Regions from separate parts of the Kitasatospora sp. cg17-2 genome, predicted to be linked through region 2. Evidence: riboswitches for the same ligand, from Rfam matches in the RefSeq annotation. Region 2 holds a riboswitch; the other holds the start of a gene.
The links. A riboswitch is a leader RNA that binds a small molecule or an ion and turns the genes downstream of it on or off. The one in region 2 is predicted to bind cyclic di-AMP.

Region 1: another riboswitch for cyclic di-AMP. It lies ahead of ACW14Y_RS19955 (M23 family metallopeptidase); the one in region 2 lies ahead of ACW14Y_RS24440 (LysM peptidoglycan-binding domain-containing protein).

The regions. Positions count from the first base shown of each region.
Region 1 is NZ_CM132923.1:4,734,716-4,738,492, reverse strand. It holds gene ACW14Y_RS19965 (alpha/beta fold hydrolase) at 1-632, opposite strand, end outside; gene ACW14Y_RS19960 (YiaA/YiaB family inner membrane protein) at 740-1,030, opposite strand; cyclic di-AMP (ydaO/yuaA leader) riboswitch at 1,276-1,446, shown strand; gene ACW14Y_RS19955 (M23 family metallopeptidase) at 1,459-2,328, shown strand; gene ACW14Y_RS19950 (hypothetical protein) at 2,399-3,391, opposite strand; gene ACW14Y_RS19945 (GNAT family N-acetyltransferase) at 3,435-3,777, shown strand, end outside.
Region 2 is NZ_CM132923.1:5,791,146-5,794,922, forward strand. It holds gene ACW14Y_RS24435 (cytochrome P450 family protein) at 1-994, shown strand, start outside; cyclic di-AMP (ydaO/yuaA leader) riboswitch at 1,226-1,374, shown strand; gene ACW14Y_RS24440 (LysM peptidoglycan-binding domain-containing protein) at 1,380-2,342, shown strand; gene eno (phosphopyruvate hydratase) at 2,661-3,777, shown strand, end outside.

The DNA of each region.
Region 1 (3,777 bases), 1.1 Mb from region 2:
GCCGAGGTCCAGCCGACGGGCGAGGAGTCGCCGTGCACATAGCCGCGGGTGGCGGCCCGCCGGCCCGGGGTGCGCAGCGCGGAGACCAGTCCGGCCACGTACTCCTCGTGGTCGGCGGGCTTGGGGCCGGGGAAGGCGGCCTTGCGCAGGTAGAGCCCCCAGAACGCGGGCGAGCGCACCAGCAGCGCGCCCATCGCCCGGACCATCGCCCGCTGCAGGGCGGTCGGCGGCACGTTCTCGACGAAGGCGTCGATCAGGACGATCCCGGCGACCCGCCCGGGGGCGTCCGCGGCGGCTCTGACCACGCTGGCGCCGGTGTAGGAGTTGCCCGCCAGCACGGCCCGGTCGATGCCCAGGTGGTCCAGCAGGGCGAGCACGTCGCCGGCGATCGCGGCGGGGGAGTAGTCCTCCCAGAGGATCGAGGACTCGCCGAAGCCGCGCAGGTCCATGGTGATCACCCGGCGGCCGGCGGCGGTCAGCAGCGGGCGCAGGTGCCGGTACGCGGCCCGGCTGTCGAGCATCCCGGGGAGCAGGACGACGGGGGCGCCGTCGCCGTGCCCGGTGTCGTCGAAGGCGATCCGGCCACCGGGAAGGTCGAGGTAGCGGGTGGCGGGGGCGATGGTGCCGTTCATGGGAGCCTCCTCGGGGCGGGTCGTCGGCGAGCGCCGATAGCCATAAAGCTAAGGCTAATAGCCTTAGCCGTCAAGCCCTCCCGAGCGGCGGTCCGCGCCCGGGCCGGTCAGACTCCCTCCACCTTGAACGGGTCGTGCTCGGTCAGCAGCTTGTCCAGCCGGGCCTGGTCGACCCTGGTGACGAGATCGGTGGTCTCCTGCCGGTCCCGGACCACCTTGGCCAGGGTGAACGCGGAGGTGACCGTCCAGAGCAGGCCGACGGCGAGGAAGGCCCTGGTCCACGGCTCGACCGGGAGGAAGGCGATCCCGAAGCCGAGGGCGGCGCCGGAGAGGGCGAAGGACAGGACGGCCTGGATGTAGTAGGCGGCCGTGGTGCGTGACTGCATCGGTGCGCTCATGGCGCCCAGAATGGCCGCGCGCTCCCGGCTGCACATGAGTAGTCGTACTCAGATGGGACCCCGTTCGTTGACGTCCTCTCACGTTCGGTAGTGTCAGGTGTCATCAAACGTCACAAATCGCCCATCGGGCCGCGTAGCGTCCGATCCGTGTCCGGTCGTCACCAACGGATGGCTTGGAATCGGGGGACTCTCGGATTAACGTTTGATAACGCAGCGCGGTCCGCAACGCCGTACCCAGACGGCACCGTGCGCCGTCGCCTAATCCCGCCGGCCGGCCTCCGGGCAGGCCATGGGAGCCGGGGAACCATGTTCCTTGGGGTGAATCGGCAGGGTCAGGGCACCGCCCGGGCTCAGCCGTAGGAGACCTTCCTGCTCCGAACCCGTCAGCTAACCCGGTAGGCGCGAAGGAAGGAAAGGAGCGCGCCTCCGTGGCGTCGACGCACACCCAGGCACACCCGTCCGGGTCCTCCACCGGCACCCAGCTGCTCGACCATCCCGGCCCGTTCGCTGGCCACGGCCCCTTCGGCGGCCCTGCCGACGAGAGCGCCCCGCCGGTCGCCGACACCAGTCGGCACCGGATGCCCCGTCAGACCCGCGGCACCGCGCCGCTGCTCGGCGTCACCGCCGTCGCCGCCACCCTGGGCGCGACCGGCTTCGCCTCCGCCACCCCGGCCGCCGCGCCCGCCGTGGAGAGCCCCGACGAGACCCCGGTCGCGCTCTCCGCCGACCCCGGCCTCGCGCTCGCCGCCCGGATCCAGCAGCAGGCCGACAGCCAGCGCACCGCGGCCGAGGAGACGGCCCGGGTCCAGGCCGCCCAGGAGGCCGAGGCCAAGCGCGCCGCCCAGGTCGCCCAGCAGGAGCAGGCCAGGCGCACCGCCGAGGAGGCCGAGAAGGCCAAGCTCGCGGCCATCAAGCTGCCCGTGCGCGACTACCGGCTCTCCGCCCACTACGGCCAGAGCGCGCGCTACTGGGCGCACCTGCACACCGGCCTCGACTTCGCCGCCGACCAGGGCGAACCCGTCTACGCGGTCGGCCAGGGCACCATCACCTCGGCCGGCTGGGCCGGCGCCTACGGCTACCGGATCGTCGAGACCCTGCCCGACGGCACCGAGATCTGGTACTGCCACCTCTCCTCGATCATCAAGGGCTCCGGCAAGGTCCTCCCCGGCCAGCAGATCGGCAAGGTCGGCGCGACCGGCAACGTCACCGGCGCCCACCTGCACGTCGAGGTCCGCCCCGGCGGCGGCGCCCCGGTCGACCCGGAGACCTGGTTCGAGCAGCGCGGCGTCACCCCCTGACCCCGCCTCCCCCCGAACAGGACGAGGGGCCCCGGCCGCACCGGCCGGGGCCCCTCGCCGTCCTCCGCGCCTACTCCGGCGCCGGTTCCTCCCCGGCCCCGGTCGGCCACTCGCCGTCCGCCGGCCAGTCCCCGTCCGCGGGCTCCTCGCCGTCCGCCGGCCAGTCCCCGTCCGCCGACTCCTCCGCCCAGGCCGCGTCCAGCCCGGCCAGATAGGCCTCGATCTCCGCCGGCCCCGGCTCCGGCGCCAGCTCCGGGAACTCCGCCACCAGCAGCTCCGGCAGCCCCGGCACCGTCCAGGTGCCGGCCAGCTCCAGCGCCGCCAGCGCCGCCGCCTCCTCGAACGCCCCGAAGTCCCCGGCCAGCTCCTCCGGCATCGGCCGGCCGAGCGCCGTCAGCTCGGCCAGGTTCCGGTAGCTGCGCCGCATCAGCCCCTGCTCCAGCAGCCGCCGCGCGCCGTCCGTCGCCATCCCGACCGCCAGCGTCCGGCCGCCGGCCTCCCAGCCGCCGTCGTCCACCGGGTCCAGCGTGCCGTCCGTCTCCAGCGCCGTGAACGCCGCCGTCCGCTCCTCCTCCGGCAGCTCCCGGAACCCCTCCAGCCAGGCCCGCACCGCCGCCCCGTCCGCGGTGTCCACCCCGGCCGCGCGCAGCAGCAGTGTGTACAGCCGGGGCCAGGTCACCAGGTCCGCCCGGCGCAGCAGTCCGGCCGCCACCTCGCCCTGCCACTCGGCCTCCGCGTGCAGCCGCTCCTGCCGCTTGGCGTTCAGCCGCTTCGCCGCCCGCCGGTGGTCGATCAGCAGCCGCACCGCCGCGCCGTACGCGAGCGGGTCCTGCCCCGGCTCCGGCTGGACGTACAGGTACAGCCGCTCGTACAGCAGGTGCTCCACCGCGGCGGAGGTGAGTTCGGGCCAGCCGTCGTGCATCCTGCCCTCGCCCAGCTCCAACAACGCCAGCACCGCTCGCAGCGGGCCCTCGGCGACCGGCTCGCGGCCCTCCGCCTCCGCCCAAACGAGCAGCTCGGCGGCCTTGGTGCGCGGGGCGAGCCGCAGGTCTTCGTCTTCCATAACCACGAACCGTAACCGCTGGTCGCGGGTAGGGTCGGGAGCCATGGTCCCCGTTCGACTCACCGGCCCCCGGCTTGCCGTTCGCGAGTTCCACCACACCCCCGAGGACGTGGCCGCGCTGCACGCCGTGTTCGGCGACCCGGAGGCCACCCGCTACCTCCCGTTCGCCCCGCGCGACCTGGAGACCTGCGACGACCAGGTCGCCCAGTTCGTCGAGGAGGCCGAGAAGGAGCACCGGGAGGTCTACCGGCTCGCCGTCACCCGCCGCGCCGACGCCGAGGACCCGGCCCGCGCCGTCCCGATCGGCAACGCCGCGCTCGGCCTCGTCCCGTACCGCGCCGCCACCATCGGCTACGCGCTGCGCCGCGACGTCTGGGGCTCCGGCT
Region 2 (3,777 bases):
CCCGCCGGACCACACCCGGCTGCGCCGTCTGGTGTCGAAGGCCTTCACCCCGCGCCGGGTGGCCGCCTTCGAGCCCCGGGTGCAGCAGCTGACCGACCGGCTGATCGACGGCTTCGCGACGCGCGGATCCGCCGACCTCATCCACGAGTTCGCCTTCCCGCTCCCCATCTACGCGATCTGCGACCTGCTCGGGGTGCCGGCCGAGGACCAGGACGACTTCCGGGACTGGGCCGGGATGATGATCCGGCACGGCGGCGGCCAACGCGGCGGTGTGGGGCGGGCGGTGAAGCGGATGCGGGCCTACCTCGCGGAGCTGATCCACCGCAAGCGCGCGGATCCCGGGGACGACCTGATCTCGGGGCTCATCCGGGCCAGCGACCACGGCGAGCACCTCACCGAGAACGAGGCCGCGGCGATGGCCTTCATCCTGCTCTTCGCGGGGTTCGAGACGACGGTGAACCTGATCGGCAACGGCGTCTACGCGCTGCTGCGCAATCCGGGGCAGCGGGCCCTGCTCCAGGAGTCGATCGGGCGCGGCGAGAGCGCGCTGCTGGAGACCGGGATCGAGGAACTCCTTCGCTACGACGGCCCGGTGGAGATGGCCACCTGGCGGTTCGCGACGAGTCCGCTGACCATCGGCGGGGTGGAGATCCCGGTCGGCGACCCGGTGCTGGTGGTGCTCGCGGCGGCGGACCGGGACCCGGCGCGGTTCGCGGACGAGAACACCCTCGACCTGGCCCGGGCGGACAACCCGCACCTGGGCTTCGGGCACGGCATCCACTACTGCATCGGCGCCCCGCTGGCGCGCCTGGAGGGGCGGGCCGCGCTGACCACCCTGCTGTCCCGGCTGCCGGACCTCCGGCTCGCCGCGGATCCGGAGGAACTGCGCTGGCGCGGTGGTCTGATCATGCGCGGACTTCGTGAACTTCCGGTGGAATTCACGCCGGAAGCGACCTCGGTGACAACCTCCGCCGACCCCTCGGCAGTTCATTGAGGGGGGCTCACGACACGCTGACGCCGAGTCTCCACGGCCAGGAACCGACCGGCGTGAATCTCCATCAACCCGGACATACCTCTTCGGTTGGTAGGCAATCCATCACCTGACGTGATTTCCGTGTGATAGCGGCGATATGAGCTTGTGATTGCTCTGAAGATCTGTCTACTCTCCGGGGAGCCCGCGGAAGCGGGTCCCGTGCGCGGAACGCCGAGTCCTGCCCGCCGCGTCACCGGAAACCGACCAGAACCCTGGGCAGGGGCGGGGGAACCAGGTCTTGCGCCGTCTCCCACGGCTTGGGGTGAAGCCGCCTCCGCGCGGCCGGGCCACCTCCCGGTCCGAACCCGACAGCTCACCTCGCAGGCGTGCGGAGAGGGACTTCCTCATGCTGTTCGTCGGAACCGGCCGTCATCGTCGCCGCACCCAGACCGAGAAGGCCATCGCCGTCGCCGGTGTCGCCGGCGTCGGGCTGGCGATGCCGATCCTCACCGCCACCGGCGCCTCGGCCGCCCCGGCCTCGACCTGGGACGCCGTCGCCCAGTGCGAGAGCGGGGGCAACTGGGGCATCAACACCGGCAACGGCTTCTACGGCGGCCTGCAGTTCACCTCCAGCACCTGGAAGGCGTTCGGCGGCACCTCGTACGCGCCGCAGGCCAACCAGGCATCGAAGGCGGCGCAGATCACCGTCGCCGAGAAGGTGCTGGCCTCGCAGGGTCCGGGCGCCTGGCCGGTGTGCTCCAAGAAGGCTGGCCTGAGCAAGGGCGGTGCCCCGGCGGCGGTCGACACCTCGACGGACGCCGCCCCGGCCGCCCCGAAGCCGCAGGCCCCGCAGGCGCAGATCGAGCAGCAGGCCCCGAAGGCCGCGCCGAAGCACGCCGCCCCCAAGTCGCAGGCCCCGCAGGCCCAGCAGGCTCCGCAGACCCAGCAGTACGCGCCGAAGCACGCCGCCCAGCCGGCGCCGCAGGTCCAGCAGCAGGCGCAGCAGCAGACCCAGTCGCAGGCGCCGTCGTTCTCCGGCCGGTCCGGCTGGGACGCCGACGCCAAGGTGTTCTGGTACCAGAACAACGGCGCCTGGTACTGGACCAGCCACCAGGGCGTGTACCAGCAGTACGCGGGTCAGGGCACCGCCGCCGCACCGCAGCAGGCGCAGCAGACCCGGCAGGCCCCGCAGGTCCAGCAGGCGCAGGGCGGCCAGGGCTACACCGTCCGCGACGGCGACACGCTCGCCGGGATCGCGACCGCGCAGGGTGTCCAGGGCGGCTGGCAGGCCCTGTACGACGGCAACCGCGGCACCGTCGGCGGCGACCCGGACCTGATCGTCCCCGGCCAGGTCCTCGCCCTCGGCTGACGCCCGCGCCCACTGGCCGCCCGGCCGCCTGCCCTCCTGCCGGCCCGTCACCGGACAGGCGGACAGGCGGCCGGGCGGGCAGGTCCGTCGGACCGGCCCGTTCCGCCCCCGTTCCGCCGCCGGTCCGTCCCGCGGCGTCCGCGGCCGGGCAACCAGGTGAACTACCGGTGGGTAGCACGGCCACACGCTGAGACGGAGCCGAGGTCGACGTGGCCCGGACAGCCGGTGCGGTTAGGCTCTGGTCGTAACGACTCCGCAATCGTCCGGTCGACGGCACCCCACTGTCAGCCGGTACCTGCTTCCGCTAGGAGATGCCTCGTGCCGTCCATCGATGTCGTCGTAGCCCGTGAGATTCTCGACTCGCGCGGCAACCCCACGGTCGAGGTCGAGGTCGGCCTCGACGACGGCAGCACCGGCCGTGCCGCTGTCCCGTCGGGTGCCTCCACCGGTGCCTTCGAGGCCCTGGAGCTCCGCGACGGCGACAAGAACCGCTACTTCGGCAAGGGCGTGGAGAAGGCCGTCCTGGCCGTCATCGAGCAGATCGGCCCGGAGCTGGTCGGCTACGACGCCACCGAGCAGCGCCTGATCGACCAGGCCATGCTCGACCTGGACGCCACCCCGGACAAGTCCTCGCTCGGCGCCAACGCCATCCTGGGCGTCTCGCTGGCCGTCGCGCACGCCGCCTCCGAGGCCAGCGACCTGCCGCTGTTCCGCTACCTGGGCGGCCCGAACGCGCACGTCCTGCCGGTCCCGATGATGAACATCCTCAACGGCGGCTCGCACGCGGACTCCAACGTCGACATCCAGGAGTTCATGATCGCTCCGATCGGCGCGGAGTCCTTCTCCGAGGCCGTCCGCTGGGGCGTCGAGGTCTACCACACGCTCAAGGGCGTGCTGAAGGAGCGCGGCCTCTCCACCGGTCTGGGCGACGAGGGCGGCTTCGCCCCGAACCTGGACTCCAACCGCGAGGCCCTCGACCTCATCGTCGAGGCCATCCAGAAGGCCGGCTACGTGCCGGGCAAGGACATCGCGCTGGCCCTGGACGTCGCCGCCTCCGAGTTCTTCGAGGACGGCGCCTACCAGTTCGAGGGCAAGGGCCTGACCTCCGCCGAGCTGATCGAGTACTACGCCGGCCTGGTCGCCGCCTACCCGCTGGTCTCGATCGAGGACCCGCTGGACGAGTCGGACTGGGACGGCTGGAAGGCCATGACCGAGAAGCTGGGCGACAAGGTCCAGCTGGTCGGCGACGACCTGTTCGTCACCAACCCGGCCCGCCTGGCCCGCGGCATCGAGACCGGCACCGCCAACGCGCTGCTGGTGAAGGTCAACCAGATCGGTTCGCTGACCGAGACCCTGGACGCCGTCGAGCTGGCCCAGCGCAACGGCTACCGCTGCATGATGTCCCACCGCTCCGGCGAGACCGAGGACGTCACCA